One region of the Thermoanaerobacter brockii subsp. finnii Ako-1 genome, then DNA from elsewhere that is predicted to be linked to it. Evidence: riboswitches for the same ligand, from Rfam matches in the RefSeq annotation. Region 1 holds a riboswitch; each other region holds the start of a gene.
What was found. Region 1 has a riboswitch for cyclic di-AMP ahead of THEBR_RS05035 (cell wall hydrolase). Riboswitches for the same ligand answer to the same signal wherever they lie in the genome.
Positions count from the first base shown of each region.

Region 1 (10,887 bases):
AGGAACATTTTCTGAAGAAGCTGTTATAAAATACACACAAGGTGTTGAAAACTGTGAAGTTGTAGAGTTTAACACCATTCCGGAAGTCATAAATTGTATAAGCAATAGCTTATGCGAAGAGGCAGTAATTCCTATTGAAAACTCTATCGAAGGTTCTGTAAATATTGCCGTAGATATGCTGATAAACGACGCAAATGGGATAATGATAAAAGGAGAGGTGATAATACCTATTTCCCATTGCTTGATTTCGGATGCTCCAGTTGAATTTAAAGATGTACATTGTATACTTTCTCATCAGCAGGCAATTGCTCAGTGCAGGGAATATATATCTAAAAAATTTCCCAATGCGGAAGTAAAAGCTACAGACAGTACTGCCCAAGCAGTCTTAGGTGTCAAATCTAAACCCGGAGTAGTGGCGATAGGTCCTGAAAGAGCAGCTGTTATTTACGGCATGAGAATAATTGATAGAAACATACAAGATGTGAAAGAAAATTATACGAGATTTTTAATTCTTTCTCAAAAAGATTGGGTTGTCACAGGTAAAGACAAGACCTCAATAGTATTTTCTGTTCCCAATGTTCCAGGCAGTTTATATAACGCTTTAGGTGTTTTGGCCAACAAAAAAATTAATATGACAAAAATAGAATCTCGACCTTCAAGGAAAAAACTTGGGGAATATGTTTTTTGGGTGGACATTGAGGGGCATAGAGAAGATGAGATAGTAAAGGATGCCTTAGAGGAGTTAAAAGGTAGAACGGATTTTTTAAAAGTATTAGGTTCATATCCTAAATTTAAGTAGAACGGTAGAATGGAGGAATTGAAAATGGTAATTGTTATGAATATTGATGCCACTGATAAGCAAATCTCTGATATTACAAATCTTTTAACATCTCTCGGTTTAGGTTACCACATTTCAAAAGGTGAAGAAAAAATAGTCATAGGTGTTATAGGTGATAAGAAAAAATTAGAAGGTAAGGCTATAGAAATGATGGAGGGAGTAGAAAAAGTCATTCCTATTGTGGAGCCTTACAAACTCGCCAGCAGAATTTTCAAACCAGAGCCTACCATCGTGGAAGTAGAGGATGTAAAAATAGGTGGAAACAACATAGTTATAATGGCAGGACCTTGTGCAGTAGAAAGCAGAGAACAACTTTTTGAAAGTGCTATGGCGGTTAAAAAAGCGGGAGCTCAATTTTTAAGAGGAGGGGCATTTAAACCGAGAACATCTCCTTATTCTTTCCAAGGTCTTGAAGAAGAGGGTTTAAAGATGCTTAAGGAAGCAAAAGAACTCATTGGACTTAAGATTGTGACAGAGGTCATGGATGTACATTCAGTTGAACTAGTGGCACAATACGCGGATGTTCTACAGATAGGTGCGAGAAATATGCAGAATTTCCCATTGCTTAAAGCAGTGGGTAGAATTAACAAGCCTGTTTTATTGAAGAGGGGACTTGCTGCAACATTAGAAGAGTGGTTAAGTGCTGCTGAGTATATTTTAAGTGAAGGCAACAAAGACGTTATCCTCTGTGAAAGAGGAATAAGGACTTTTGAAACTTATACGCGAAATACTTTAGATTTAAGTGCAGTTCCAGCTATAAAAAAATTGAGTCATTTGCCTATAGTTGTTGACCCCAGTCACGGCACTGGGAAATGGCACCTTGTAGCTCCTATGGCTAAAGCTGCTATAGCAGCAGGAGCTGATGGACTCATTATTGAGGTACATCCAGACCCCAAAAATGCCTTATCCGATGGGGCTCAATCCCTTACCCCAGAAAATTTTGAAGCCTTATGTCAAGATATAAAAGTTATCGCTAAAGCGGTAGGACGGGATTTTTCATGATAAAAAAAGCGGTTATTGTAGGATTGGGTCTTATAGGGGGATCAATGGCAAAAGCATTAAAAAAATACACAGATATAGACATTATTGGTGTTGATATAAATAGAGACAGTTTACAAAAAGCATTAGAAGAAGGAGTAATTTCTTACGGCGTGACAGACATCGATTTTCAAGTAGATGCTGATATAGTTTTTATATGTACACCTGTTGGAAAAGTCGTTGAAAGCGTAAAAAATATAATTCATTATTTAAAAAGAGGCTGTATTGTAACTGACGTTGGAAGTACAAAAAAAGTCATAATGGAAGAAGTACAAAAATTTTTACCCGATGAAATTTTTTTCATCGGGGGCCATCCCATGGCTGGCACAGAAAAAGCAGGTTATGACAACGCTGATGCAGATTTATTTGTCAATTCAAATTATTTGTTGACACCTTTTGATACTACAAATGATGAGGTTTTGGATCTGTTTATAAAAGAAGTAATAATAAAAATAGGTGCAAAACCGATGATAATGGATTATAATAAACACGACACTATTGTGGGAGTTATAAGCCATGTACCTCATATCATTTCTGCTATACTGACGAATTTTGCTTATAACAAATGTAATGAAGCCTTTAAATACGCAGCTGGTGGTTTTAAAGATACTACGCGAATTGCATTATCTCAAACTGAGATATGGAAAGATATAATTTGCACAAACAGGGAAATTATTTTAGATTTATTAAAAAATTATAAAGAAGTCTTGACTGACTTTATTAGTTATTTAGAAAATGATGATATTGAGAGTATACAAAAATTTCTTGAAGATGCGAGAAAATATCGAAACACTATAACTTGAGGTGTTGTTATGGATATTGAAGTAAAGAAGAAAAGATTTTTAAAAGGTGTTATCTCTGTCCCAGGAGATAAGTCAATATCTCATAGAGCTGTAATGATTGGGTCAATTGCAGAAGGAATTACAGAGATTGAAAATTTTCTTTTAGGAGAAGATTGTATATCTACTATTAACTGTATGAAAAATTTGGGTGTTGACATTGAATTAAAAGGCACAAATGTTAAAGTTCAAGGAAAAGGACTTTATCTAAATAAAAGTGAAAAAATTCTTGATGTAGGAAATTCGGGTACTACTATTCGGCTTTTGATGGGTATTCTCGCTGGTCAAAAATTTGAGACAACGCTTACAGGCGATGATTCTATAAAGAGACGCCCTATGGGAAGAGTGATAACTCCTCTTAGTATGATGGGAGCGAAAATAGAAGCAAGAGAAGGAAATTTTGCACCTCTTACGGTTTTTGGAAACAAACTTAAAGGCATATATTACAAAATGCCAATTGCCAGTGCACAGGTTAAGTCCAGTATAATGTTGGCAAGCCTTTACGCCGATGATAAAACGACTATTGAAGAGCCCTACCCTTCAAGAAATCACACGGAACTCATGTTTAGTTCTTTTGGTGCTAAAGTGGAGGTAAATGGCACAAAAATAACTTGTTACCCTGGCTACAAATTACAAGGGCAGAAAGTTATTGTACCAGGGGATATATCGTCAGCAGCATATTTTATTGTTGCTGCAACTCTCGTTCCAAATTCGGAGGTTACTATAAAAAATGTAAATGTAAATCCTACAAGAACCGGTATTATTGATGTGATAAAAGAGATGGGAGGAGACATTGTCTTAACAAATGAAAGAACTATAAACAATGAAAAAGTAGCGGATATAACAGTTAAGACTTCAAGGCTAAAAGGAATTGAAATTGGAGGAAGTCTTATTCCAAGGCTTATTGATGAAATTCCAGTAATAGCAGTTGCAGCAGTCTTCGCAGAAGGGAAAACAGTGATAAAAGATGCCGAGGAGTTAAAAGTAAAAGAAAGCAATAGAATAAATACAATCACTTCAGAATTAAAGAAAATGGGAGCTAAAATTTTTGAAACAGAAGATGGGATGATTATAGAAGGCACGGGATTTTTGAAAGGGAATACAGTGGAAAGTTACAATGACCACAGGATTGCCATGTCTTTATGGGTTGCTGGACTTATGGCAGAAGGAGAAACTAAGATAAAAAATGCTGAATGTGTAAATATTTCGTATCCGGATTTTTATAAAACCTTTGATATGCTTTAATATCATTGGTGATGAATAATCAAAAAATGTAAGTTTTACAAAAAAAAGCAGAAGGATGTTATTTTTTTGTCAAACTTTGCTCTTGAAATCCTATATATTGTGTGTTATTATAATAATACAACAATATATAGAGGTGATTAAAATGAAAAACCAAGTGGCAGAGGATAAAAAACAGCTAAAAGAAAATAAAGCTGATCAAAATAATGTAAATGTGTTTGCATGTCCGGATTGCGGTGCTAAATTGGTTCATGAAGGAGGATGTGTTTTTTGTCCTTTCTGTGGCTATAGTGAGTGCCAGTAAGTACCTATCTTTCCACCAGTTTAATATGGACACAAATTAGATATCCGGTTATAATTTAGTTAAAAATATGCCGAATCCCCGATAAGGGGTACGGGGGAACTAAATTGGGGTGAATCCACTTTCGTGGTAGGGTGGCCCTCACCCGAACCCGTCAACTAACCTCGGAGGCGAAAGGGGGAACAACATGTTTAATATTCACATCAAGGTCAAACCTCTCATCGCATCAGTTATAGGCGGATTGTTTATTTTCCAATCAATATTTGCCGCAACTTACACAGTTAAACCCGGCGATACCTTATGGGGTATAAGCCAAAAATATGGAACTACCTATACTAAGTTGATGTCTTTAAACGGCCTTCAAAGTACCGTAATATACCCAGGACAAGTTTTACAAGTGCCGGGAAGTGATAACACATATGTTGTCCAAAAAGGTGACAGCTTGTACTTAATTGCTTTAAAATACGGCATTACTGTTGATATGCTCAAATCTGTAAACGGATACAAAAGCGACATAATATATCCTGGACAAGTCTTTATTATACCCAGTGCTACTTCTTCTAATAGGACATATCAGGATGTCAGCAGAGGTTCTATTGAAAGGGGTGTAATCCCCTACACAAAAGAGGAATTTGACCTCCTTGCGCGACTTGTTACCGCGGAAGCAGATGGAGAACCATACCAGGCTAAAGTAGCAGTTGCGGCCGTAGTAATAAACAGAGTTAAAAGTGGTATTTTCCCTAATACTATAAAAGACGTGATATATCAAGTCGATGCATACGGAAATTACCAATTTACTCCTGTGTTAAATGGGTGGATAAATAGACCTGCCTCAGCTGATGCTATAAGTGCGGCAAGAGATGCGTTGAGTGGTGTTGACCCAACAAACGGAGCGTTATATTATTTTGACCAGAGTTCTACAAATGCGTGGCTGTGGTCACTTCCTATAGCGGCAAGAATAGGAAATATGGTTTTCTGTTACGGCAGGTAAAACTTCCGATGAGAGGGTCAAAAACGGGTACAACTTAAGTACCCGTTTTTGACTTAGAAAAACAATTTATACAAAGTAGAAAGACCAAAGGCGATGAATATGAAAGAAGATAGATATTTTAAATATTTTGAAGGGATTCTTTTATTAAAATAAATGCCCACAATTATCCCTAATACATCTGCTAAAAATATTCCCAGAGTAGTACCTATTAATATGTACAGAGGACTGTTATATGATGCAGTCAAAGCTATAGCAGCCAATTGCGTTTTGTCTCCAAATTCTGATAGTACATATGTACTTATAATAGTTGCAACAGGACCGTATTTTGAATTTTTTATTTTTTCCTGTTTTGTTTCTTCCTCTATTAAAGTTGAAATTCCAAAAAACAAAAATAATAAAGCAGCTGAAAATTTTATATAAAAAATGGGAATGTATTCGGTGATATACGAACCAAATATCACAGCAATACCATTGTTTATTAAGGCTGCGATAAATATACTTATAAGAACAGTCCTTACTTTAAAAAGAGTAGCAAAGGCCATTGACATGAGCTGTGACTTATCTCCCATCTCAGAAGTAAAGATAAGGACAAATGATGTGACAAGTGCCTCCATTTTATTGCCTCCCCAACTATTATATTTGCTCTATAAATAAATTAGGACCTTTACATAATATGTAAAACATATTATGTAAAGGTCTCGTTCTTTAAGGTAAAGCCAGGGTTTCCCGATATGTTGACTTTACCACATATAAGCTATGCGAACTACTCCCCTTTACTCAATATATTGTAAAAAATTTATCATAAAATGTCAACTTATTTGATTGTAACATGTCTGTCAAAATTTTGAAGGTTGCTGAGTTTTTGCATAGTTATATTTTTAGACTAAAATTTTACACACATTATTGTAACCTTTTTAAAAAAGTGCTATTTTAAAATTGTGAGATATTTAGGAGGCGATTGTATGTACTTAGTAAACTATACTTCTGATGACTTAGAATGCTATTATTTCTAATGGAGCAATAATAAAGGGAGAATGCTATATTAGGAATTATTGTAATATCAATATAAAAACTATTTCAAGAAGATAAACTAAACCTTTATCAGGATATCCTAAAAAAATAATGTTTTCCTCTTTTACTCCTAAGTATTTTAAGGTAGAGAGAGTTTCTTTTTGTCTATCGTATCCAAGACGCAAAAAATCATGAGGGGTTGGAAAAGGAATGTCATAATTTTCAATAACTGCCCTTTTAAAGGAATCTCCATTAGTTATTATTACGACTTTTACTTCACCACCATATCTCATAGTGTCTTGAATAAGGCCAGCTGAAGCCAATGTTTCATCATCAGGGTGAGGTGCAAAGACTAATACTCTTTGATAAATTTGAGGAGTTGGATAAAGTTTTTTAACAGGAGTTTTGCACAAAGGCTATAAAAGTATTAAAGTAATTATTGCAATGTATTTCATTTTTTTATTCATTATAAGGCACCTTCCTTGTATATTTGTAGTCTCAAAATTTATTATTTACATTTTTCAAATTATTATGGTATAATAATTACAAGAAAATGTTCGGATATCGAACTAATTTTTTAGATAATTAGTTCAGATAATGAACTAATGGAGGCGAGATATTGAAAGACTATACTAAAGGCACTTCAGGGTTAATTAAAAATATCAATAAAGCCAATGTTTTAGATGTTATTAAAAAGATGCAACCCATATCGAGAATAGAGGTTTCTAAAGTTTTAAAAATGAGCAAATCTACTATTTCTGCCATTGTAGATGAGTTGATTGAAGAAGGTTTGGTAATAGAAAATGGTTACGGAGAAAAAGGTACAGTAGGGAGAAAGCCTATACAGCTTTCTTTTAATCCTGATGCTAGATTTGTTATAGGGATAAGCGTTGAATCTACAAATTCGATAGGAATTCTGACTAATTTAGAGGGGAAAATTTTAAAAAAGATAAAATGGGAAACTGGCATTAAAGAACAGGCTTTTAATGGAATTGTGAAAGGGATAAAAGAACTTGCTGAGGAAGATAAAAATATAATAGGAATTGGTATTGGTCTTCCAGGAATCACAGATATACAAAAAGGAATTGTTGATGCACCAGGATTGAAATGGAGTAATTTTGATTTAAAGAAAAGGTTGAGTGAAATTTTTAATTATAACATCTACGTGGACAACAGTGTAAATTATGCTGCACTGGGCGAGAGATGGATTGGTTGTTGCCGTGAAATAGAGAATTTTGTGCTTATAAACATAGGAAATGGTATAGGCTCGGGAATATATGTAAATGGTACTTTATTACGAGGCAATAGTTACGCTGCAGGGGAAGTAGGGTACATGGCCATAGGAGAGGATGCTTTTGAAAGAGTTTATTCTTACGAGGATTATGGTTATTTTGAAAGAAAGGCTTCTTTGTCTGCTTTAGTTGAATCAGTTTCTAAAAGTTTGCCTTATGTAAAAACTATGGAGGGTGTAGTAAAAGAATATAAAAAACAAAATCCTGCTTGTGTACAAGCTGTATCTCAATTTATTAAAAATTTAAGCATGGGTATTGCCAATATTGTAAGTATCTTAAACCCAGAAGTGATAATAATTGGAGGAGACATTTTAAACTATGAAATTGATATACGCCAGGAGCTAAAGGAGAAAGTGAAAAGGATTGTGCCTTTTGATTTTGACATTAAAGTAGCTCAACTTGGTGAAGATGCTTCTGCTATTGGGGCGGTAGCCGATGTGCTTTTAAATACAAATAATTTAATTTTACTATAAGGAGGCCATAAGATGAAAGTAATTATAACTGTAAATTATGAGGAAATGAGTAAAAAGGCAGCAGAAATTGTGAAAAAGCAAATCAAAGAAAAACCTAATACGGTTTTAGGGCTTGCTACAGGTTCTACGCCTCTGGGGATGTATAAACATTTAATTGAGATGTATAAAAGAGGGGAAATAGATTTTTCTAATGTCATTACTTTTAATTTAGACGAATACATTGGTTTATCTCCAGACCATCCTCAAAGCTATCATTATTTTATGTTCCACAATTTTTTCAATCATATTAACATTAAAAAAGAAAATGTTCATATTCCAAATGGTATAGCCGAGGATTTAGAAGAAGAATGTAGAAAATATGAAGAAGAAATAGAAAAAGCAGGAGGAATTGATTTACAGATATTAGGAATTGGTATAAATGGACATATAGGGTTTAATGAGCCAGATGAAAGTATAGAGACAAAAACACATGTGGTTACTTTGACTGAAAAGACGATAAATGCTAATAAGAGATTTTTTAAAAGCGCAGAGGAAGTGCCAAGAAAGGCGATTACTATGGGACTTGGAAGTATCATGAAAGCAAAGAAAATTGTCCTTTTGGCATCTGGAAAAAATAAAGCAGAGGCAATAAAAGAAACTATAAAAGGACAATTGACTACTAAAGTGCCTGCTACTGTTTTAGCTTTACATCCCGATGTAACTATAATAATTGATAAGGAGGCTGCTTCACTTATACCCGATGAAGATTTAAAAGAAATAGAAGTAATTGTTTAATAGGCGAAAGCCTGTTTTTTTATATTTTCAAAAGATAACTGTATAATTTATAATGTAAGGAAAAAATGGTTATAGATAGGTAAAAACATGAATAGCGGTGTTTTATTATATATGAACGCTATTGTATTGTAGTTATAATTGTAATATAATATTTGATAGTTATACCCTATAGGGGAGGGAGGTGTAGATGTGCCAATTTACACTGCATTTTTAGCAGGAATTGTTTCTTTTTTATCACCCTGTGTTTTGCCTTTAATTCCCGCTTATGTGTCATATATTTTTGGAAATAAAAAGAATAATTTAATAAATTTGCTTCTCTTTGTTTTGGGATTTAGCATAGTGTTTGTTTTAATGGGGGCGACTGCAAGCCAACTAGGAAAGCTTTTTTTAGCCTATAAAGACATTTTTAGGAAAGTAAGTGGGATAATAATTGTGCTTTTTGGACTTCAAATGACTGGGATTTTTAGACCAATATTTTTAAACAAAGAAGTCAAATTAATAAATATGGAAAAGGTACAGACCGGTTATATAGGGTCATTAGTATTGGGTATAACTTTTGCAGCAGGATGGACACCTTGTGTAGGTCCAATTCTCGCTTCGATATTGTTGTATGCTGGGTCTGTCAGTACTTTAAGTGTAGGCGTGATATTGCTTTTTGCATATTCTATGGGGCTTGGTATACCTTTTATAATTACAGCCTTATTGATTGACAAGTTTAAAAGTATGTATAAAAGGATTAACAAAATATTGCCTTATATAGAGGTAATAAGTGGGGTTATTCTCATAATATTTGGAGTTCTCTTATATTTTAACATGCTAATCAAGATAAGTGGATATTTTTATTAAGAGGTGGTTAGTGTGAAAAATAAAAGTTTAATTTTTACTATAATTGCTGTGATAGTTATAGGGGCACTTATTTTTGTGTTGAATAATTACACAAAAAGTGTGCAGCCTGCACCTTCTCAAGTGGCAGAAAATAATTCTCCTAGCAATAATGAAGATCAAAATACAAGTTCAAATGTAAATTCAAATACAACTGAGCAAAGTGAGCCTAAGATAGGGAATCAAGTAGGAGATATAGCACCAGATTTTACGTTAAAAGATTTAGATGGCAATACTGTGACCTTGTCGAGCTTAAGAGGAAAAAAAGTTATACTAAACTTTTGGGCAACAACTTGTCCTTATTGCATAATTGAAATGCCAGCTTTAAATCAGTTTATAAAAAGCCATAAAGATGATACGGTTTTACTTGCAATAGATTTGGGTGAAAGCCCATCAAAAGTAAAGCAGTATTTAGAAGGAAAAGGATATGAATTTACTGTACTACTGGATACTGACTTAAGTACTATTTACGATTATCAGGTTCAATTTATACCTATGTCCTATTTTATAGATAAAAACGGGATTATAAGAGCAATTAGCAATGGGGCTATGACATATGACGAAATTGAAGAGTATTATAAATCAATTTCTCGATAAATGAAAATGTACAAAAGCAAGTAGAAGGAGTGTATACACAAATGAAACCAGTAAATGTCACAGATGAGACTTTTGCAGAGGAAGTATACAATTCTAATAAACCTGTTTTAGTAGATTTTTGGGCTAAATGGTGTAGACCCTGTTTAATGATGGCTCCAGTGTTAGAGGAGTTTGCGGAAGAATACGCAGATAAGATGAAAGTGGCAAAACTGGATGTAGATGAAAATCCAGTAATCGCTTCTAAATATAGAATTATGAGCATACCTACGATGGGAGTTTTTGTAAATGGAAAAATGGTAGACAAAGTTATAGGTTTTATGCCTAAAGAGCATTTAGTTGAAAAGCTGTCAAAATATTTAAAATAGCTACTAAAAAAGGAGTATCTTTTTGTGAAAGATACTCCTTTTTTAGTAAAACATTATGCTATCACGTTTAAAACTTGCCGGTCATTTACTACTTTTATATAATTTACTTCCGGGTCTTCGGTGCCTTGTATGCTTAAGTTAGCTTCTTTCATTTTATCTACATATTCTATAATTTCTAATGTTATTCTTTCCCCTGGGCAAAGCACTGGAATACCTGGAGGATAAGCCATCAAAAACTCGGCAC
Region 1 is NC_014964.1:1,039,835-1,050,721, forward strand. It holds gene pheA (prephenate dehydratase) at 1-799, shown strand, start outside; gene aroF (3-deoxy-7-phosphoheptulonate synthase) at 824-1,840, shown strand; gene THEBR_RS05025 (prephenate dehydrogenase) at 1,837-2,679, shown strand; gene aroA (3-phosphoshikimate 1-carboxyvinyltransferase) at 2,689-3,960, shown strand; gene THEBR_RS12385 (hypothetical protein) at 4,103-4,261, shown strand; cyclic di-AMP (ydaO/yuaA leader) riboswitch at 4,320-4,446, shown strand; gene THEBR_RS05035 (cell wall hydrolase) at 4,446-5,249, shown strand; gene THEBR_RS05040 (TMEM165/GDT1 family protein) at 5,303-5,863, opposite strand; gene THEBR_RS05045 (PIG-L family deacetylase) at 6,299-6,673, opposite strand; gene THEBR_RS05050 (ROK family transcriptional regulator) at 6,880-8,025, shown strand; gene nagB (glucosamine-6-phosphate deaminase) at 8,038-8,799, shown strand; gene THEBR_RS05060 (cytochrome c biogenesis CcdA family protein) at 8,989-9,645, shown strand; gene THEBR_RS05065 (peroxiredoxin family protein) at 9,658-10,278, shown strand; gene trxA (thioredoxin) at 10,308-10,643, shown strand; gene THEBR_RS05075 (aminotransferase class I/II-fold pyridoxal phosphate-dependent enzyme) at 10,697-10,887, opposite strand, start outside.

Region 2 (10,887 bases), 420 kb from region 1:
GAGCAGTTGCTAAACTCAGCGAGACCGAAAGACGTAGGCGGGGCCGGAGGCAAGGATGCCGGAGGCTGGCCCCTGAGGCAAGGACGCCGAATGGGCCAGGAACCCCGCCGGAGTCCGAGGTTAAGCGCTAGTTTAGCCTGCGATGTCACCGGAGCGAGCTGGCAAAATGTCAGCTACTTAGCCTTACCTACTGAAATTTTACACGGACAGTTTTTCTCTCAATCAAATGATAAAAGTTAAGAATGATGTTTTATTATTATCGAAAAATTTATAATTTTTATTGACAATAATAATTTGTATAATTTATCATAAAGGTAGAAAGGTGTTAATGAGTGTTACTGAAGATGGGGGAGGTGAATTTTGTGAAGGGGCAATATTATACAATATTAGCTTTGATATTCGCAATTATAGTAGCGATTTTTGCTATTTCTAATGCTGGACCTGTGGATATAAGTTTTTTGTATTGGCATTATTCAATTTCTCAAGCTTTAGTAATTTTATTGTCAGCAGCTATTGGAGCTATAATTGTGGGGACAATAGGTTTGTTTGGACAAATTCGCTATAGCGTAACGATAAGAGGACTTAACAATAGGATAAAAGAGTTGGAAAAAGAAAAGGAAGAATTGAATCAAAAGGTTATAGAATTACAAAACTATAAATTAGCGGAAGAAAAAACAAAAGAACAAAGCGATGCCAAGGAAGAGGAGGAAGAAAAAGGAACACAAACTCTTTAGTCGATTTGGCACTTGGTGAAGACATATTTACTACCCAATTCGTTTTTGAGGCGGAAATAAAAGGTACTTGCTTTTTTAATTGACAAGTGATATTTTATTATGTTAAAATATCACTTGTGGCCGCTCAGGACGGGTTTTTAAATTTTTACCTTGTTTCCTGGCGAGACTGGATGGAGGAGGTGCAAAAATGTACGCAATAATCGAAACTGGTGGAAAACAGTATATGGTTCGTGAAGGAGATGTTCTTGTAGTAGAAAAGTTAAATTATCCAGAAGGGGAAGTTATTTCTTTTGACAAAATTTTGGCTGTGTCAAAAGAGGATGGTAATGTAGAGTTTGGCAAACCATATTTAGAAAATGTTAAGGTGAATGCCAAGATTATAGAGCATGGCAAAGGGCCAAAAATAAGAGTTTTTAAGTATAAGCCCAAAAAAAATTATAGAAGAAGACAAGGACATCGTCAACCTTATACAAAAGTACAGATTGAAAAAATAGTTCAGTAAGCCATGATTAGAGTAGAAATATTGAGAGATTCAAAAGGGAATATTTATAAATTTAATATAAAAGGACATGCAGGTTTCGATGAGTATGGAAAGGACATCATATGTGCAGCTGTTTCTGCTATATCTCAGACAGCGGTGCTGGGAATAGAGGCGTTAAAAACTGTTAAGATAAAGAAAAAAATAGAAAGTGGCGATTTGCAGATTGACATTATTGATAAAGGTTTGCCAGAAGATGATATACAACTAAAAGCTATTCTGGAGACTATGGTTTTAGGCCTTAAAGATATTGAAGCGGATTATCCTGAATATGTAAGGGTTATGGATAGGAGGTGTGAAGAATGAAACTCCAACTTTTTGCTCATAAAAAAGGTGTGGGAAGTTCCAGAAATGGCCGTGATAGTGAATCTAAGCGTTTGGGAGTAAAAAGGGCAGATGGCCAATTTGTATTAGCTGGTAATATCCTTGTAAGGCAAAGAGGAACTAAAATTCATCCAGGTGTAAATGTAGGCAAAGGGAAAGATGATACACTTTTTGCATTAATTGATGGGTATGTTACTTTTGAAAGAAAAGGACGTGACAAAAAACAAGTAAGTGTTTATCCGGAAAGAAAAGTTGCACAGAATTAAATCCTGGTTTATACCAGGATTTTTTCATAAATAATAATAAAAAAAGAAAGTGGTGAAAAAATGGTGTCAGATGTGGAGTTATTGGTAGACTACATCAAAAGAAGCAGACATGAGCTTTTAAATGATTTACAATTGGTATTAGGCTATGCTCAACTAGGGAAATTAGAGAAAGTGATTGAATCTCTCCACATTACTATTGACCACCTTAATAGAGAAAGAGATATCTTTAATTCTGAAAATGCACAGGAAATTATAAAGAAGCTATTAAAAGAGTAAAAAAATACGAGAAGTAGTATATACTATAAAATAAGGCAGGTGATAGAATTGTTTATAGACACAGCAAGGATATACATAAAAGCTGGAGACGGTGGAAATGGAATTATATCTTTTAGAAGGGAAAAATACGTTGCTTATGGTGGGCCGGACGGTGGCGACGGAGGAAAAGGTGGAGATGTTATATTTATAGCAGATCCTAATTTGTCTACTTTGTTAGATTTTAAATACAGGAAAAAGTACATTGCGCAAAATGGAGAAAATGGTAGAGGTAAAAATCAATATGGCAAAAACGGAGAAGATTTGTACATAAAAGTTCCTGTAGGAACCTTGATAATTAACGATGAAACAGGAGAAATTATAGCTGACCTTGTAAAACCTAATCAAAAAGCTATTGTTTTACGGGGAGGTAAGGGAGGAAGAGGAAATGCTAAATTTGCTACTCCTACTTTGAAGACTCCTCGTTTCGCTGAAAGCGGTGAAAAAGGCAAAGAAATGTGGGTACGGTTAGAGCTAAAACTTCTCGCTGATGTAGGATTAATAGGATTTCCTAATGCAGGGAAATCTACTCTTCTAGCCAGTTGCACAAGAGCAAAACCTAAAATTGCCAATTATCCTTTTACAACACTGACACCTAATTTGGGAGTTGTAGAACATAAAGGGAAATCCTTTGTAATGGCAGATATTCCAGGTTTAATTGAAGGGGCCCACAGAGGCGAAGGATTAGGACATGATTTTTTACGGCACATTGAAAGGACAAAAATGTTGATACACGTGGTGGATGTTTCCGCCAGTGAGGGGCGAGACCCTATAGAAGATTTTGAGAAGATAAATGAGGAGCTGAAACTTTACAGTGAAAGATTACTTACTTTGTCTCAAATTGTTGCAGCAAATAAAATTGATATACAAAGCGGTAAAGAAAATTTTCCTGCTTTTGAAAAAGAAATCAAAAAAAGAGGTTATGAGGTATATCCTATATCTGCTTTGACAAAAGTGGGAATTGACAAACTTTTGGACAAGACTATAGAAATTCTTTCTTCTATTCCGGTTGAGGAGATAAAGGAAGTGCCAGAAGTTATTGTTTATACACCTCCTGAAGAGGAAGAAACTCTCAATATAGAAGTAAAAGATAATACCTATTATCTTAGCGGTACAAAAATTGACAAACTTTTAAAAAGAGTAAATTTACAAGATGAACATTCTTTAAGGTACTTTGAAATGCTTCTTAGAAAGAGCGGGGTAATAGATGCTCTTAAGGAAAAGGGATTTAAAAGTGGTGATACAATAAATGTGAGAGATTTTGAATTTGAATACTATGAATAAAAGTGGAATTTGATTCCACTTTTTTATTTACGTGCGCCCGGCATGGGCGATAGCTAGGCGGTGAAAGTCCGCTGTGGGCTTGGTAGTGGGAACCACTAGCCAAAAGCAAGGGTGTCCATCGTGAGGTGGAATCTGAAGGAAGCTTAAGGCAAAATCTCGGTCTGATGAACAAGAACCAGATAAGAGGCTGAATTGGGATGGATGAGTTTGCGTAACAAAACGAAGTCCAACACTACCCGAATCCCATACAGTAAATCTGGCAGATATATGAGATGAAAGTTATCGTTCTTACCCGGGGAGGTCTCAAGGACAAGTCACTAAAGTGAACTCTGAAGTGACAACCCATACAGTGATGTATGGTTGAACCTTGAGAAGTCAGCAGAGGTCATAGTACTTATCTAGTCATGAATAGATAAGGAAGGGCCGAACGTTAGGAGGTTTTGGAAATCTTATGGACTCGAAAGATATGCAGAGACTGCAGACAACTCAACAAAGAGGCTATCCGTTGAATAGAGAAATGGAATTTCAAAAGACAACGGAAGTGCATAGTATATCATCGGCGTCAAAAGATAGAAGAAACGATGTACAAAGATATACCAGCAAGATGCTTGAAATGATAGTAGAACGAGGGAACATGGAAGCAGCATACAAGCGCGTTGTTGCAAATAAAGGAAGCCATGGAGTCGATGGGATGGAAGTAGATGAACTTCTACCGTATCTCAAAGAAAACTGGGCAACCATAAAACAACAACTGCTGGAGGGGAAATACAAACCACAACCAGTGCGAAGAGTAGAAATTTCCAAACCAGATGGAGGAGTAAGACTACTAGGAATACCTACAGCACTAGATAGGCTAATACAACAAGCAATAGCCCAAATACTAAATAGAGTCTACAACCATACATTTTCTGATAGCAGTTATGGATTTAGACCAGGACGCAGTGCAAAAGACGCAATAAAAGCCGCAGAAGCATATATAAATGAAGGATATACATGGGTTGTAGATATGGACTTAGAAAAGTTCTTTGACAGAGTAAACCACGACATAATAATGTCCAAACTAGAAAAGCGGATAGGAGACAAAAGAGTACTAAAGTTAATAAGAAGATACTTAGAATCAGGAGTAATGATAAACGGAGTCAAAGTATCAACAGAAGAAGGGACACCCCAAGGAGGGCCATTAAGTCCCCTATTAGCAAACATAATGTTGGACGAACTAGACAAAGAACTTGAGAAACGAGGGCATAAATTCTGCCGATATGCAGATGACTGCAACATATATGTAAAAAGCAGGTCTGCAGGAAACAGAGTAATGAAGAGCATAAAGAAATTCATAGAAAGCAAATTAAAACTAAAAGTCAACGAAGCAAAAAGTGCTGTAGATAGACCATGGAGAAGAAAATTTCTTGGATTTTCATTCTACACAAAAGAAAACGAAGTAAGAATAAGAATCCATGAAAAATCCATCAAAAGGTTTAAGGAAAAAGTAAGAGAAATAACCAATCGGAACAAGGGAATAAGCATGGAAAACAGAATAAAAAGACTAAATCAAATAACAACAGGATGGGTCAACTATTTTGGATTAGCAGACGCAAAAAGCATAATGAAAACCCTTGACGAATGGATAAGGCGAAGACTAAGGGCATGTATATGGAAACAATGGAAGAAGATAAAAACGAAGCATGATAACCTAGTAAAACTAGGAGTAGAAGAACAAAAAGCCTGGGAATACGCCAATACAAGGAAAGGCTACTGGAGAATATCCAATAGCCCAATCCTAAATAAGACTCTTACAAATAAATACTTTGAAAGCATAGGTTATAAGAGTTTATCCCAAAGATATCTAATTGTACACAATTCCTAATGAACCGCCGTATACCGAACGGTACGTACGGTGGTGTGAGAGGACGCTGAATAAAATAATTATTCAGCTCCTACTCGATTTTAATGAGGTCTCAGGGTAAGCTTGTGCAATTTACCTTTTTTAATGTATAATGTATAATAATAATATAAAAGAAATATAAATTGGGGGATAGTAACTTGGAAAGGGAGCTTAGACTTGGGATAATGGGAGGCACTTTTGACCCTATTCATTATGGTCATTTAGTTACTGCTGAAGCGGTAAGGTCTGAATTCAAATTGGACAAGGTGATTTTTGTTCCAGCAGGTAATCCGCCTCATAAAGTGAAGCGAAAGGTGACAGATAAAAAACATCGTTATTTAATGACTATACTTGCCACAATAACTAATCCTTTTTTTGAGGTATCGACGATTGAAATTGACAGGGAAGGGTATACTTATACTATTGATACTATCAAAGAGTTTAAAAAAATTTATGGGGAGAAAACTCAACTTTATTTTATAACAGGAGCGGATGCTGTTTTAGAGATTTTGACGTGGAAAAGTGCAGATGAGCTTTTAAAGATGTGTAATTTTGTTGCCGCAACTAGGCCAGGAGTAGAAGGCAATAGAATAGATGAAGAATTAAATAAAATTAGAAAACTTTATGGAAATGTCATTTACAAAGTGACTGTTCCTTCTTTGGCTATCTCCTCAACTGATATAAGGGAAAGAGTAGCAGGGGGACGACCTATAAAGTATTTGTTGCCGGAGTCTGTAGAAAGATATATTCAAAAATACGACTTGTACAAAAAGGATGAGGAAAATGGGGTATGACATAGAATTTTTAAAAAGCAAATTAAGAAGTTTGTTAGATGAAGAAAGGTATTTACACTCTATAGGTGTTATGGAAACCGCAATATACCTTGCTAAAAAATACGATGCTAATGTAGAAAAAGCGCAAGTTGCAGGTTTGTTGCACGATTGTGCAAAGGGCTATTCTGATGAGGAACTTTTAAAATTTGCTCAAAGATATGGAATTGAAGTAGATGAAGTTTTAAAACATGCGCCTTTTCTTTTACACGGTCCTGTAGGTGCACATTTGGTAGAAGAAATTTTTGGAATAAAAGACGAAGAAATAAAAAGAGCAATTGCTCTTCATACTACTGGGGATGTTAATATGACAATTTTAGATAAGATAATATTTTTGGCTGACTATATTGAACCTAATAGGAATTTTGAAGGGGTTGAAAAATTAAAACAATTGGCTGAGCAGGATGTGGATATGGCTGTATTAAAAGCTTTTGACAGCACTATTTGCTATGTAATAGAAAGAAAATTGCTTCTTTATGAAAAAACAATAAGAGCGAGAAATGATATTCTCTTAAAACTTTATTGAAGTAAATTGAAGTAAGTTAAAGAATAATATAAGCGGAAGAAAAATTATGATAGAGGGGTGATTTAGTGATAGAGTTAAAAGAGAAAGTATCAAAGATATATAATGTGTTAGAAGACAAAAAAGCCTTTGATATAAAGATTTTGTATATTGGGGATTTAACAACTATTGCTGATTATTTTATTATAGCTACGGGGAATTCAGATACCCATGTAAAAGCCTTGACTGACGAAGTTGAGAAAAAACTTTGGGAAGAAGGAATTTTTGTTCATCACATTGAGGGTTATGCAGCAGGCAAATGGGTTTTAATGGATTATGGTGATGTAATAGTTCATATTTTCCAACAAGAAGAGAGAAATTTTTATAATTTAGAAAGATTGTGGGCAGATGCAAAAGAAATACTGCTTGACAACCTTGTTTGAGGCATGTATAATAACGTTAATAAATTTTTTTATTAACGTCTTATCTCTTTGTGCAGATGGATTTTTATAGCCTATCAGTAATTTTTCATCACCTCATTGCATATATTTAAATTGTATGATTAGGGGGATTCAAGCCGATGAAGACGCATCCTATCTTGAAAAGCATAATCCCAGTACTAGAAGGTATAGCTAATACATTTGGCAAAAATTGCGAAGTGGCGTTGCATGACTTTTCTTCTCCACAAAATTCGATTATCGCAATTGTAAACGGGCATGTGACAGGAAGAGATGTAGGGAGCCCTTTGCCTGAAACTATATCGAAAGTATTGAAATCTGATAACGTTGAAAATTTAATAAACTATAAAAACAAAGGGAAAGATGGGAAAATTTTGAAGTCATCTGCTCTTTTTATAAAAGACGAAAATGGTAAGCCTGTTGGATGCCTTACCATCAATATTGATATCTCAGAATTTATAATGGTAAAAAATACTTTATCAGAGTTTTGCGATGTGGCGGATACCAACGAAGAGGCTCGAGAGGCTTATACAGGTAGTGTTAGCGATGTACTAGAAAGTATAGTAAACACAACATTGGAAAATTACGGAAAACCTGTTAATTTCATGTCAAAAGAAGAGAAGGTACAAGTGGTAAAGATGTTGGATGAAAAAGGGACTTTTTTGATAAGGGGCGCTGTGGATTACGTAGCAAAAATACTCTGTGTTTCCAGATATACTATATATAACTATTTGGATGAAATAAGGGTAGGAGAGGAGTTTGGGAAATATTAGTATGTTTTCCTTTACAACTTTTTGATTTTATGATATAATAAAAATAAATTGAAAATTGAATAAAATGCTAAACGCTGAATTCGTAAAGAAGCGGGGGAACCACTTTGGGGGTGAATCCATCTTTTGATAAGATGGTAGGGTTATCTTTCGACCCGAACCCGTCAGCTAACCTCGTAAGCGTTGAAAGAGGAGGATGATAGCAATGGTGTCTTTTTATGTCTTTTCAGACACCGAAGGCTAAAGCTATAGATTTCCCTCTATAGCTTTTTCATTTCTTTAAAAGGGGGTAGTAAAAATGAAACAACTCTCTTTTGCAGTAATTGGAGCTGGGAATGGGGGTCAAGCGATAGCGGGGCATCTCGCTTTAAAAGGCTATAAAGTTAATTTGTACAATAGAACCTATCAAAAATTACTTCCTATTATAGAAAAAGGTGGAATTGAATTAGAAGGAGAAGTAGAAGGGTTTGGCAAGTTAAATGTGATAACTGATGACATGGAGAAAGCTATTAAAGATGTTGATATAATTTTAGTTGTAGTTCCTGCTTCTGCCCATTATAAAATTGCCGAAGACATGCTGCTATATCTTAAGGATGGTCAAATAATTGTATTAAATCCTGGAAGAACTGGTGGTGCTTTAGAGTTTCATAATGTTATAAGAAAAAGAGAAGATTTAGATGTAGTTATTGCAGAAACAGATACTTTTATATATGCCTGCAGGTCTTCCATGGGAAAATCGAAAATATATAAGATAAAGGAAGTTGTGTCTGTTGCTGCAATACCTAAAGAAAAAACAGAAATAGTGGTGGAAACACTTAATACTGCCTTTCCTCAATTTATTCCGGCGCAAAACGTTCTTGAAACGAGTCTTAACAATTTTGGAGCTGTTTTTCATCCTACACCTACTCTTTTGAATGCAGCGAGAATAGAAACTACTAAAGGGAATTTTGAATATTATCGGGAAGGCATTTCTCCTTCTGTTGCAAAAATACTGGAAAAAATAGATAATGAGAGAATGATGGTGGCGAAAGCTCTAGGTGTAAATACTATTTCCGCTAAAAGATGGCTAAAAGAAAGTTATAATGCAGAAGGAGAAAATCTATATGAGGCAATTCAAAATACAAAAGCTTATGTGGGTTTGTTAGCTCCTCAAACATTAGATTGCCGTTATATATTTGAAGATGTTCCTATGAGTTTAGTGCCTATGTCTTCTATAGGGAAAGAGATAGGCATTAAGACCCCCACTATTGATGCTGTTATACATCTTGCTTCAGTTATGCACGGAAAAGATTATTGGAAAATTGGAAGAACAGCTGAAAAGCTTGGCATACAAGGTATGACAGTTGAAGAAATTATAGAATTGGTTGAAGGGAAAAGAAAGGAGGTAACGATAGCATGAAAAAGTTAATTGTAGCGGCAGCGATAGGTAATTGCGTCCATGTAGCAGGTGTGTATAACTTTTTGAGATTTGCAGAACAGCAAGGTTATGAGACTGTATTTTTAGGTCCTGCAGTTCCTATTAAAAAATTGATTGAAGCTGTTAAAGAACATAAGCCGGAGATTGTAGGAGTAAGCTTTAGACTGACTCCTTCAGCTCTTGAAAAACTTTTAGAAGAACTCAAGAGGGAAATAGAAGTAAATAATTTGCAACATATAAAATGGGTATTTGGAGGGACAGAGCCTACTGCAGAAGTAGCTCGTAAATCAGGAATATTTGCAGCAGTTTTTGATGGTAAAAATGGCGATGAAGCTACAATTAATTTCTTAAGAGGAGGAAGTTCAAACCATAGACAAAGAGTTTTTGCTGATACATTAATTGGAAGAATAGAAGATAAATATCCTTATCCTATAATAAGGCATCACTTTGGGCTTCCTTCATTGGAGGACACTATAGAAGGAGTTAAGAAGATAGCAGAAGCAGAAGTTTTAGATGTAATTTCTATAGCACCAGACCAAAATGCTCAAGAGCACTTCTTTGATAAAAAATATGACAAATCTTTGGACGGAGCAGGCGGTGTTCCTATAAGAAAGGAAGAAGACTTAATAAGAATATATGAGGCTTCAAGAAGAGGTAACTATCCTCTTCTCAGATGTTACAGTGGTACAAATGATGTTTTCAAGATGGCAGAGATGCTTCTAGAGACTATCCATAACGCTTGGGCAGCGATTCCCCTTTGCTGGTATAATGTATTGGACGGCAGAGGACCAAGGGATGTAAATACTTCCATAAGAGAAAATCAGCAGCTTATGAAATGGCACGCTGAAAAAGGAGTACCTGTAGAAGTAAACGAAGCACATCATTGGAGCTTGAGAGATGCTCACGACGTAATTGGAGTAACAATGGCTTATCTTGCAGCATATAATGCCAAAAAGATGGGAGTAAGAGACTATGTAGCTCAGTTTATGTTTAATGTACCTGCTTCTATTTCACCAAAAATGGATTTGGCAAAGATGTTAGCTAAGATAGAATTGATAGAAGAATTACAAGATGAAAATTTCAGAGTTATAAGGCAAGCAAGAGCGGGACTTGCAAGTTTTCCAACTGACCTTTTAGAAGCCAAGGGTCAGTTAGCTTCCAGTGCTTATCTCTCTATGGCTATAAGACCTCATATATATCACGTAGTGGGATATTGTGAAGCTCATCATGCTGCAACGCCAGAAGATATAATTGAAAGCGTTAAAATAGTAAAAGCCGTGATAAAAAATTCTATGTTTGGAATGCCTGATTTGACTCAAGATAAAGAAGTAATTCAAAGAAAAGAACAGTTAAAGAAAGAGACAAGGATTTTATTGGAAGCGATAAAGAACTTGGCACCTCATAGCCCTGATCCACTGGCAGATCCAGATGTGCTGGCATTAGCAATAAAAATAGGTCTATTGGATGCACCTCATCTTAAAGGTAACAAATATGCTAAAGGAGTACTACAAACAAAAGTGATAGATGGAGCATGTTACGCTTATGACTATGAAAAACAAAGAATAATACC
Region 2 is NC_014964.1:1,455,184-1,466,070, reverse strand. It holds gene THEBR_RS07295 (LapA family protein) at 363-734, shown strand; gene rplU (50S ribosomal protein L21) at 922-1,236, shown strand; gene THEBR_RS07285 (ribosomal-processing cysteine protease Prp) at 1,240-1,578, shown strand; gene rpmA (50S ribosomal protein L27) at 1,575-1,862, shown strand; gene THEBR_RS07275 (Spo0B domain-containing protein) at 1,923-2,138, shown strand; gene obgE (GTPase ObgE) at 2,187-3,458, shown strand; gene ltrA (group II intron reverse transcriptase/maturase) at 3,910-5,322, shown strand; gene nadD (nicotinate-nucleotide adenylyltransferase) at 5,499-6,134, shown strand; gene yqeK (bis(5'-nucleosyl)-tetraphosphatase (symmetrical) YqeK) at 6,124-6,696, shown strand; gene rsfS (ribosome silencing factor) at 6,762-7,115, shown strand; gene THEBR_RS07245 (helix-turn-helix transcriptional regulator) at 7,253-7,903, shown strand; cyclic di-AMP (ydaO/yuaA leader) riboswitch at 7,966-8,097, shown strand; gene THEBR_RS07240 (NAD/NADP-dependent octopine/nopaline dehydrogenase family protein) at 8,199-9,299, shown strand; gene THEBR_RS07235 (cobalamin-dependent protein) at 9,296-10,887, shown strand, end outside.
Region 2: another riboswitch for cyclic di-AMP. It lies ahead of THEBR_RS07240 (NAD/NADP-dependent octopine/nopaline dehydrogenase family protein); the one in region 1 lies ahead of THEBR_RS05035 (cell wall hydrolase).

Region 3 (10,887 bases), 450 kb from region 1:
CTCCTCTTCCAGACACCTTAAAAGAATCAGTAGAATCTGTTTCTTCAACTCGCAATGCGACGTTTGTCTCTAGCTCTTTAAAAAGCCTTTCTCTTAAATGTCTTGAAGTAACGTATTTACCCTCAGTTCCAGCAAAAGGACTGGTATTTACACTAAAAGTCATAGAAACTGTTGGCTCTTCTATGCGAACAAAGTCTACCGCCTCGGGGTTATCTCTATCTGCAATGGTCTCTCCAATCTCAATATCGCTTATGCCAGAAACCGCCACAATATCTCCCAAGCTTGCTTCTTCTACTTGCACTCTTTTTAGTCCTTCAAACTGATATAGATTATTTATGTGAACTTTTTGTATTGACCCATCTCTTTTACATATAGCCGCTTCTTCCCCTGAAATTATTTTTCCTCTAACTACTTTTCCAATGGCAATTCTCCCAATGTAATCATCATAATCTAAAGTAGTCACTATAAGTTGTAATGGTGCTTCAATATCTCCTATTGGTGCAGGAATATAGTCTAAAATCGTATCAAAAAGAGGTCTCAAGTCATGAGACTCTTCTTCTAAACTTAATTTTGCTATACCTTCTTTTGCAGAGGTGTAGACAACAGGGAAATCAACTTGGTCATCATTTGCTCCTAATTCAATAAATAGATCTAAGACTTCGTCAATAACCTCCTGAGGCCTTGCATCAGGCCTATCAATTTTATTTATGACAACTATAGGTTTTAGATCCAGTTCCAATGCTTTACTTAATACAAAACGGGTCTGTGGCATAGGTCCTTCAAAAGAATCTACCAACAAAAGTACCCCATCTACCATTTTTAATACTCGCTCTACTTCACCGCTAAAATCTGCATGTCCTGGGGTATCCACTATATTTATTTTCACATCTTTATATCTAACAGCAGTATTTTTGGCAAGAATTGTTATGCCTCTTTCTCTTTCTAAATCGTTAAAATCCAAAATCCTTTCCTCAACTTTTTCATTTGCCCTAAAAATACCGCTTTGTTTAAGCATAGCATCAACCAAAGTAGTTTTTCCATGATCAACATGAGCAATAATGGCTATATTTCTTACATCTTCTCTTACATATTTCATAAGGTATCTCCTTCCATAAAATAGGCTATATCGCGTATACAGTATTATATGATATATCAAGGAATAAAAATAGTCAATATAAAAAAGAGCACTCCTTGGAGTACTCTTTTTTTATGCTTATCTTATAACGCGTCGTGCTGTAGTATAATGGTCTTTATAATATCCCGAAGTTATATTACTTATTATCACTTTTCCAGCCCCTGAAGAGCTGTGTATAAACTCACCATTGCCTATATATATTCCTGAGTGATTTATCACACTACTTCCCAAAGTTTTAAAAAATACCAAATCTCCTGGTTGAAGGTTGCTATAACTTACATATTCTTCTACAGTAGATTGGTCCTTCGCCGTTCTTGGTAAATTAATATCAAAATTCTTAAAAACATATTGAACAAAACCGGAACAATCAAACCCTGCAGGAGATGAACCTCCATACACATACTTGGTTCCCAAAAGAGATTTAGCAAATTCTATAAGCTTGTTTACCACACTTCTATCTACGTCTCCTCTTGATACAATCGTTTGTGTTCCTACTGATAAATATTGGCCATATATCCAACCTTCTCTTCCATCTGAAAGCCTTATATTGTACCATCCATTTTGATTTCCTAATACATCCACTTTTGTATTTTTTGTAACTTGTGCTATCACATTGGCAGATATATTACCTGCACTTCTCACATTTACTACACTACCTGTTACTATGCCAACAGCTATTGGTGTTCTATTAACACTTCCTCTTGATACAGTAGTATCTACACTTTTTACTGCTAAATATTGACTGTAAATCCATCCTTCTTTGTTGTTAGAAAGTCTTACTTTGTACCAATCATTTTGCTTTCCTAAAACATCTACTACAGTATTTTTTGCAAGTTGTGTTATTATGCTTGCAGATAAACTGGCTGCACTTCTTACGTTCACTCTACTACCGGTCACAGTACCAACTCCTGTTACCGGTGCATTTTGGCCATTAACTAATGCTAAATACTCTCCAAAAACCCAACCTTCTTTTCCATCTGAAAGCTTAATCTTGTACCATCCATTTTGCTGATCTAACACAGTCACAGTATCATTTAAATTTAGCCGTGTAATAATGCTTCCTGATAAACTGCCCTGCGTTCGTACATTTACATAATTTCCCGTAATCTTTCCAACTCCCAATCCTTCTGCAAACGCTGGGTTCAAAAAAGAACTACCAATCAGCGTCGCGCCAAACACAGAAATTCCAAAAATCATCTTTCCTATTCGCTGATCCACTGCAAATCTCCTTCCTTTATTGCCTCCGGAGTTAGCTGTCGGGTGCGGGACAGAAGGTATCCCTACTGCAGCTTCACTGCAGATTAACCCCAAAAAGCGGTTCCTCCGTACCTTTCGGATTCGGCAAGATTGCATATTTTGTCCTTTTGTCTTATCTTATCATATCCTACAGTCAAAGTCAATGTTTACATTACATTTTCTTAAACTTTTTAATCTTTTTTTAATATATTTTATAAAAAATTAATAATTTGTGTGACAAAAAAATAAAAGGCTTAACGCCTCTTTTCTCTTTTATTTATGGTGCGGATTTATTTATGGTGCGGAGGGTGGGACTTGAACCCACACGGGAAACCCCATACGCCCCTCAAACGTACGCGTCTGCCAGTTCCGCCACCACCGCACGCTTTTTTAATTTCGTCACACTATGAATTATATAATCTTTTTAGGTCAGTGTCAATACCTATTTTTTAATACTACTTTTTTATATACCATTTTTCTATATTGTCGAAAACATTAAATCCAGTAGGGTCCACACCTTTTACATTGTCATATGCCATAACTGCTCCTTCAATATAGAAAAGGCCAATTATAGGTTGTTCCTCTAAAAAAACTTGTTCCAAAACTTGATAATCTGCTTTTAAAGAATTTTCTTCTAAATCATAAAAAATTCTACTATATATTTCATCAACTTTAGAATTACTATAACCCATAAAATTATCTTTGCCTTTTGTCATAAACATCGCAGACATATCTTGATTATAACTTAAATTCCACTCCATTAGCACCAAATCAAACTTACCCGAATACACAGAACTTAGTAAATTATCCCAATCTTTTGGTACAATTTTTATTTCAATTCCTATGCTTTTTAAATTATTCTTTATAATTTGAGCAGTCTTAATTAAATAAGGATTATTTACATTTACTATCAAATCAAATTTAAGTTGATAAGTTCCATTGTTCCTTATCCCTTTAACTAAATTCCAACCATTTTCCTCTAATATTTTATTTGCCTCTTTTATATCGTAATTATGAGCTACTATTTTACTACTATAAAGCCATGAATCAGGGCGGACTGGAATGCATGACTTTAACCCATGACCAAAATATACATCTCTCAAAATTTTGTCAGTATCTATTCCATAACACATCGCTTTCCTGACATTTGAATCTTTCAACGCTGGATTTTGATAATTAGGAGCCATAAATACATAATCTTGCATAACGTATTTATAAATATTTACATTTGAAAGCTCTTTGTATTTATCCCAGTCTATGTCACTTAAAAAAGTAAAATCTGCTTCTTTGCTTTGAAAAGATGTTATCATGGCATTTTCATTAGGCACAATTTTAAATACTATATTATCTATATAGGGTTTGTCGCCTCTATAATAAGGATTTTTTTCAAAAATAACCTCTCTGCTAACACTGTAAGAAGATATCTTATATGGTCCTGTACCAATAGGTACGATGTCTTTATTTAAAATATCTTCCTTGCTCTTGTATTGGTGCTCGGCTAAAATAGGAAAAGTAAATAAAGCTATTGGATTTGCAGCAGGTTTATTTAAAACAACTTCAAATTCATAATCACCGTTTGTCTTATAAGAGGAGAGATAGTTAATGAGAATGTCCTTATAAGGGCTTTTTACCTCCTTACTTTTAAAAGAATCAAAAGTAAATTTTACATCATTAGCTGTAAAACTTACTCCATCCTGCCATTTAACATTCTTTTTTAAATAAAATTTTATATTAAGTCCATTTATATCCCACTTTTCTGCTAATTGAGGAACAGGTTTTAAAGTTTTATCTAAAGTAACTAATCCTTCCAATGACAAATTCAACATTTGCCTTACTCGTTCATTGCTGTTTAAAAAAGGATTTAACGTATCAAAAGAAGTAATATTTACTCTTAAAGTGCCACCCTCTAGTGGCTTTTCTTCTTCAATCTTAGTTTTATCCTCAGAAGCTTGCGGCAAATTTACCATATTTTGTGGAGTGGTTTTGCATCCTGTAAAAATAAACATCAAAATGAAAGATAATATAATAAATTTTCTCATTAACTATCATCTCCGAAAACTATTTTATCTTTTTCAATTTTTTATTTTCTATAATACCAGGAATTCTCCCTCTTTTAGCAACAGGTACCCCTTCTACTTCTTTTATATCCATTGTCATGTCAATAGGTTGAGCATCAGATATGTAACTTCCAACACCAAAAGCATCTGCCCCACTTTCAGAAAGTTTTGCAACTCTTTCAGGATCTAAACCTCCAGAAACTATAATTTTTACATTTGTAAATCCTTTTTGATTAAGCCTTTGTCTTAGTTCATAAACCAAACTGGGAGTAACACCTCCTCTTTCTGATGGAGTATCAAGTCTTACTCCGTATAATCTATCCCCTAAAAATTCAGCAACCCTCAAAGCCTCTTCCACTTCGTCTTTAAAAGTATCAACTAAAATGGTTATCTTCTCATCAGGGGGAGTTATATCTCTGTAAGCTTTCACCACTTCTAATGTATCTCCTGCAATCAAAAAAGCAGCATGAGGTACTGTCCCTTTAGGGTCTTTTCCCATTAATTTTGCACCTAAAACACAGCTGGCATCATCTGCCCCTCCAACGAGTGCCGCCCTTTCCATCACAGGTGCCACAGCTGGATGTACATGTCTCGCGCCAAAACATAATATTGGTTTGTCTTTGGCAACTTCTTTAAGCTCCCTTGCTGCTGTTGCCCAACCAGAAGAACTTGCAAGAATTCCTAATATTGCCGTCTCATAAATTCCAAACTCACTATAAGGCCCTTTTATCCTCATTACTGTATCTTTAGCTTCAAAAGTATCTCCTTCTTCCAAAGACCATATTTCCACATTTTTATCTTTAAGTAAACTCATTACTTCTGGTAACCCTGCAAAAACTCCTCTTTTTCTTGGAAATATCTCCGCTGTGACTATTTTATCTTGTACACTAAGATATGACAAAATATCCTGGGTTCTTAAAAAATACACATCCGTAGTCCATGCATTTTTTATTTCTTCATGAGTAGCTGAGAAAAACTCCCTATCCTTTTCGATTTTTACCTCATTTAGGTCTTTTAAATGTTTTAATTGTTTCATTTGTGTCCTCCCTTTTTATTTTCTTTTTTAACGATACTATTATACCAATTTTTCAGCTTTTTTTGTATATACTAATTTTCATATCAATTTTTAGTTTCATATATGAACTTATACATCTGATAAACTGCTAACACCTTTTTTATATATCTATTTGTCTCAGGAAAAGGAACAGCATGTAGCTGCTTCCCATCCTTCGAAAATTTTTTGTCTTTAAGCCATGCATCTACATTTCCACTACCTCCGTTATAAGCTGCTATAGCCAACTGCATATTCCCATTGAAATTTTTAAGAAGATAACTCAAATACCATGTCCCCATTTGAATATTGTATTTAGGTTCAAAAAGCATATTATTACTGTAGTTTTTTATCCCTATTTTTTTAGCAATCCACTCTCCAGTCTCTGGTAAAATTTGCATTAATCCTATAGCATTTTTACTGGAAATTGCATTACTTTTAAAATTACTTTCTACTTTTATTACGGCAAAAACAAGATAGGGATCTACTCCATACTCTTTTGCGTAATAAACTACATAATTCTGGTATTTAAGAGGATAAATTTTTTTTAAAAAATAATAAGTATTTAACTCGTAAGTAAACAAAAGACCTAGTAGTATCAAAAATATTACCGCAACTTTTTTTCTCAAAGTAACTCCTCCGATATCATGATTTATGTTGCAAATCTTCCCCAAAATAGTGTAACTTGTTTTTCCATAGCTTTAAAATCCTTACTATTGTTTATTATAAAATCTGCGTATCTTATTTTTTCATCCAGAGGCATTTGACTTTTTATACGATTTAACGCGTCTTTGTAAGAAAGTTTATCCCTTTCCATAACCCTCTTTATTTGAGTTTTTGAATCTACTACTACTAGCCAAACTTCATCTACCATTTTATAAAGTTTCATTTCAATTAAAAGAGCTGCGTCTAATACAATAGCCTTTTGCTGATTCTTTTTTCTTTCTTCTTCTATTTTTTCTTTTATTCGTTCTATTATTATAGGATGAGTAATTTCATTTAATTTTTTAAGCTTCCTTCTGTCAGCAAACACAATATTACCTAATTTCTTTCTGTCAATTTCTCCGTCCTCCTTTAAAATTTCTCTGCCAAAATATTCTACAATTTTATTATATGCTTCTGTTCCCTTTACCATTATTTCTCTCGACACGATATCTGCATCAATAACCACAGCCCCCATCTTCTTTAAAAGCTTAGAAACAGTGCTTTTCCCAGACGCAATGCCACCAGTCAGTCCAATTACTTGCATTTTGTACACCTCACTTGGCTAAAAACCAATTGGGTCCTACTCCAATTTCCACTACAAGGGGAACTTTTAATTGTACTACATTTTCCATATTATCTTTGAGTATCTTTTTTACGATTTCTACTTCATCTTTATAAGTATCCACTACAAGTTCGTCATGAACTTGTAATATAAGCTTAGACTTAAGCTTTAATTTTTCTAAATCGTTGTACACTCTAACCATTGCCATTTTTATTATATCGGCAGCACTTCCCTGTATTGGAGCATTCATCGCTAACCTTTCAGCCTGTGACCTTTGAGTAAAATTTCTGGAGTTTATCTCAGGAATATATCTTCTCCTGTTCATTATTGTAATCACATAGCCATTTTCTTTTGCAAATCGAACTATTTTTTCAATATATTCTTTTACTCCTTTGTATCTTTCAAAATAATTATTTATATACTCTTTTGCCTCTTTTCTTGATATTTTAAGGTCTCGAGAAAGCCCGTAATCGCTGATGCCATATATTATGCCAAAGTTTACGGCTTTTGCTGCTCTTCTCATCTCTGGTGTAACTTTTTCCATTGGGACTTTAAAAACTTCCGAAGCAGTCCTTAAATGTATATCTTCATTATTCATAAAAGATTCTATTAGCTTTTCATCTCCCGAAACATGTGCTAAAACTCGTAGTTCAATCTGAGAATAATCAGCTGAGACAATATACCCATCTTTAGTCCGCGGAATAAAAGCTCTTCTAATTTGCCTTCCAAATTCTTCTCTTATAGGTATATTTTGTAGATTTGGCTCGGTACTGCTTATTCTGCCTGTAGAAGTGACCATTTGCTTAAAATTAGAATGTACTCTATTGTTTTCATCCATGAGAGGCAAAAATCCATTTATATAAGTAGATTTAAGTTTTGTAAGTTGCCTATACTCTATTATATCATTGACAATATTATTGTAAGGAACTAATTGCTCTAAAACTTCAGAATCTGTAGAATACCCTGTTTTTGTTTTCTTTATTACTGGTAAATTTAATTTTTCAAACAAAAATTCACTTAATTGCTTAGGAGAATTTACATTAAATTGATACCCTGCCTCTTTATAAATTTTATCTAGTATTTCTGCTATTCTATCATTTATTTTTTGTGAAAGCTCTTTTAGGACTTCTTTATCCAATGTAAAACCACTTACTTCCATTGATTTTAAGACTTCTACAAGAGGCATTTCTATTTCCAACAAAAGTCTTTTCATATCCATTTCTTCAATAAAATTCATCAACTTTTCTCTTAAATCAAATAGATGTACACATCTACTGCAAATGTAATCAGCAAGTATATCTTCTCCTATTTCTTCAAGTTTCTTTTTATCCCTACCTTTGCCAAATACCTCTTCATAAGATGGAACATCAACCTTTAAATATTTTTTTAGCACACGATCTAAATCATAGTTAGACTCAGAAGGATTTAAAAGATAAGCCATTATAGCAGTATCCATGTACTTGCTTTTACACTCTATTCCTTTATAAGAAAGCTTAACTAAAAAATCTTTTATTTCATGGGTTGTAAATTCAAATTTTTCTTTTTCAAAAATCTCTTTTAAATCTTTTATTTGAAAACCATCAATATAAACAGTATCGTTTCCAAAAGAAAAAGCTATTTTCTTTATTTCCCCTTCATAAATTAGTGGATAAAAAGCAATACTTTTGCTATCTTGCAATAAAGCTATTAATTTTTTTATATCTACTTTTGACCATTTTTGAACTTTATGATTATTTACAATCTCTACGTTATTTTTTTTCTTTATGCTATCAATCAAACTAAAGAATTCTAATTTATTAAAAAGCTCCAAAAGCTTCTCCTCATTAAAGTCTTTTACTCTATATTCCTCAAAATCTATCTCAATGGGAATGTCTCTTTTTATAGTAGCAAGTTTTTTACTCATTATAGCTAATTCTTTATTATTTTCTATATTTTCTTTTATCTTACCTTTGAGCTGAGAAAGATTTTGTAGTAAATTCTCAATTGTTCCAAAGTCTTTTAATAGTTTAATTGCTGTTTTTTCCCCTATATTAGGTATTCCAGGGATGTTGTCAGATTTATCCCCCATTAGTCCTTTTAAATCTATAAATTGGTGAGGAGTTATTTCATATCTTTCTAAAACAGCCTTTTCGTCAAACTCTTCCATCTGAGTTATACCCTTTTTAGAAATCTTCACTTTCACTTTATCCGAAACTAATTGAAGCGCGTCCCTATCTCCTGTAACTACAAGCACTTCCATTTCTTTTTCCTCTGCCAACTTTGAAATAGTACCTATGATGTCATCAGCTTCGTAACCTTCTAATTCTAAAATCTTTATATTAAAGCCCTCAATAATTTCTTTTAAAAGGTCTACCTGTTCAGCCAATTCTTCTGGCATTGCTTGTCTTGTAGCTTTGTAGTCTTGATACTCTTTGTGTCTAAAAGTAGGAGCTTTTTTGTCAAAAGCAATAGCTATGTAATCAGGTTTTTCCTCTTCAATAAGTTTTATAAGCATCATAGTAAAACCGTACAAAGCATTTGTATGTAATCCTTCACTTGTAGTAAGCATAGGCAATGCATAATAGGCTCTGTACATGAGGCTACTCCCGTCAATTACTAAAAATTTAGACATTAAATCACTCCCATTTTTATTTCTTTGTATTTTAATATACCGCAAAAAAAAGAAGATGTAAATTGTCATCTTCTTTTTTTGATCTGAGAAATTACACTTTCAAATTCAACCTCCTAAAATTAAATAGTAAATTAGGTCATCGCAAAACTCTAAAAACCTCACAAACACTTTTGTCAAATTCTTATATAGATTAAACTCAAAAACAAAATGTAGGAAATTGTCACAAGTTTTTTATTCACTGTCACAAAGACATAACTAAAGGAAATTAGGGAGCACATGCTCCCTATGTTTTTTTTAATAAAATCCCTAAACCAATTATAATCAGCAAAACAGGCCAAATAATTTTAAAACTCAACCAAGGTAATAATCTATCTAGCAAAAGCAATGCTCCAAAAATCACTAAAGCCCAACCTAAAACTTCGTTTACTTTGTTAGATTTATCTTCTGCTTCTACCGTACTATCTTGTTGGTGTTCTTCGGCTTTAGGCTCTTCTTCTACAATTTTTCCTTTTAATTGATAAGGATTTTCCGGTATTAATATCCAAGCAATGATATACGGAATCAGTCCAATACCACTAAATATCGCTAAAAGGCAAATAATTCTTACTAAAGTCACGTCAATGTCCAAATACTCCGCTATTCCTCCACAGACTCCTCCTACCATTTTTTCCACCCTAGACCTGTACAATTTTCCACTCATATTGTGACCTCCAATCTAATACTCTACTTATCATAAATCAATAAAATTCAAAGGAAATAAATAGAAAAACTTACTCGTAAAAATTAAGATTAAAATCGCCAATAATATAACTCCTATGTTAATATCGCTCTTTTCATTTCCATATAATTTACTGCTAAATATCAGTTCTAAGCCCAGCAAAATAAAAAATATGGGCCATATCATTTTGTAAACTAAAGAAGGTATAAATACGTTAAAATTCGGTAAAAGTAACAAAATCCCCATAAATATAAGAGAAAGTGCACTGGCTAAAATTCCTGCCCTTCTTTTCATTTTTACCATGCCTCCTTTACTTCACTCTATAAAACATTATACATATTATGAAAGTATAAAGTCAAAATAAAAAATTTTTATAAAAAATATCTTTGGAGGTGTAATAATGGATAACAAATGGTATTTTGATATAGCTCCCGGCGCTGTTGATGACTTAAAAGCCCATGCAAAAGACATAACAACTCTTATTCCTTTTTGGTATGGAGTAAAAGAAGATGGAACTTTAGCCGACATGTCTTCAAATGAAGTCAAAAAAATCGCTTCTGATAACAATTTGCCTCTTTATCCTATAATCCACAATTATTCGGACCCAAAAAAGTCACAACTAATACACGACTTATTATCCTCTACCACTTTGAGAGATACTTTAATTGCAAGTATTAGAGATATGGCAGTCGCAAACAATTACCCCGGTATAAATATAGATTTTGAGTTTGTTCCCCCTGAAGACAGGTCAAATTTAAACACTTTTTTAGAAAACCTTTATACTTCCTTAAAAGCGGTAGGAAAAATTGTTA
Region 3 is NC_014964.1:1,493,227-1,504,113, forward strand. It holds gene typA (translational GTPase TypA) at 1-1,096, opposite strand, end outside; gene THEBR_RS07465 (C40 family peptidase) at 1,214-2,353, opposite strand; cyclic di-AMP (ydaO/yuaA leader) riboswitch at 2,359-2,489, opposite strand; tRNA gene THEBR_RS07470 (tRNA-Leu) at 2,669-2,753, opposite strand; gene THEBR_RS07475 (peptide ABC transporter substrate-binding protein) at 2,827-4,410, opposite strand; gene THEBR_RS07480 (nicotinate phosphoribosyltransferase) at 4,430-5,464, opposite strand; gene THEBR_RS07485 (lytic transglycosylase domain-containing protein) at 5,548-6,108, opposite strand; gene coaE (dephospho-CoA kinase) at 6,132-6,728, opposite strand; gene polA (DNA polymerase I) at 6,739-9,357, opposite strand; gene THEBR_RS07500 (PspC domain-containing protein) at 9,641-10,057, opposite strand; gene THEBR_RS07505 (LiaI-LiaF-like domain-containing protein) at 10,088-10,369, opposite strand; gene THEBR_RS07510 (glycosyl hydrolase family 18 protein) at 10,476-10,887, shown strand, end outside.
Region 3: another riboswitch for cyclic di-AMP. It lies ahead of THEBR_RS07465 (C40 family peptidase); the one in region 1 lies ahead of THEBR_RS05035 (cell wall hydrolase).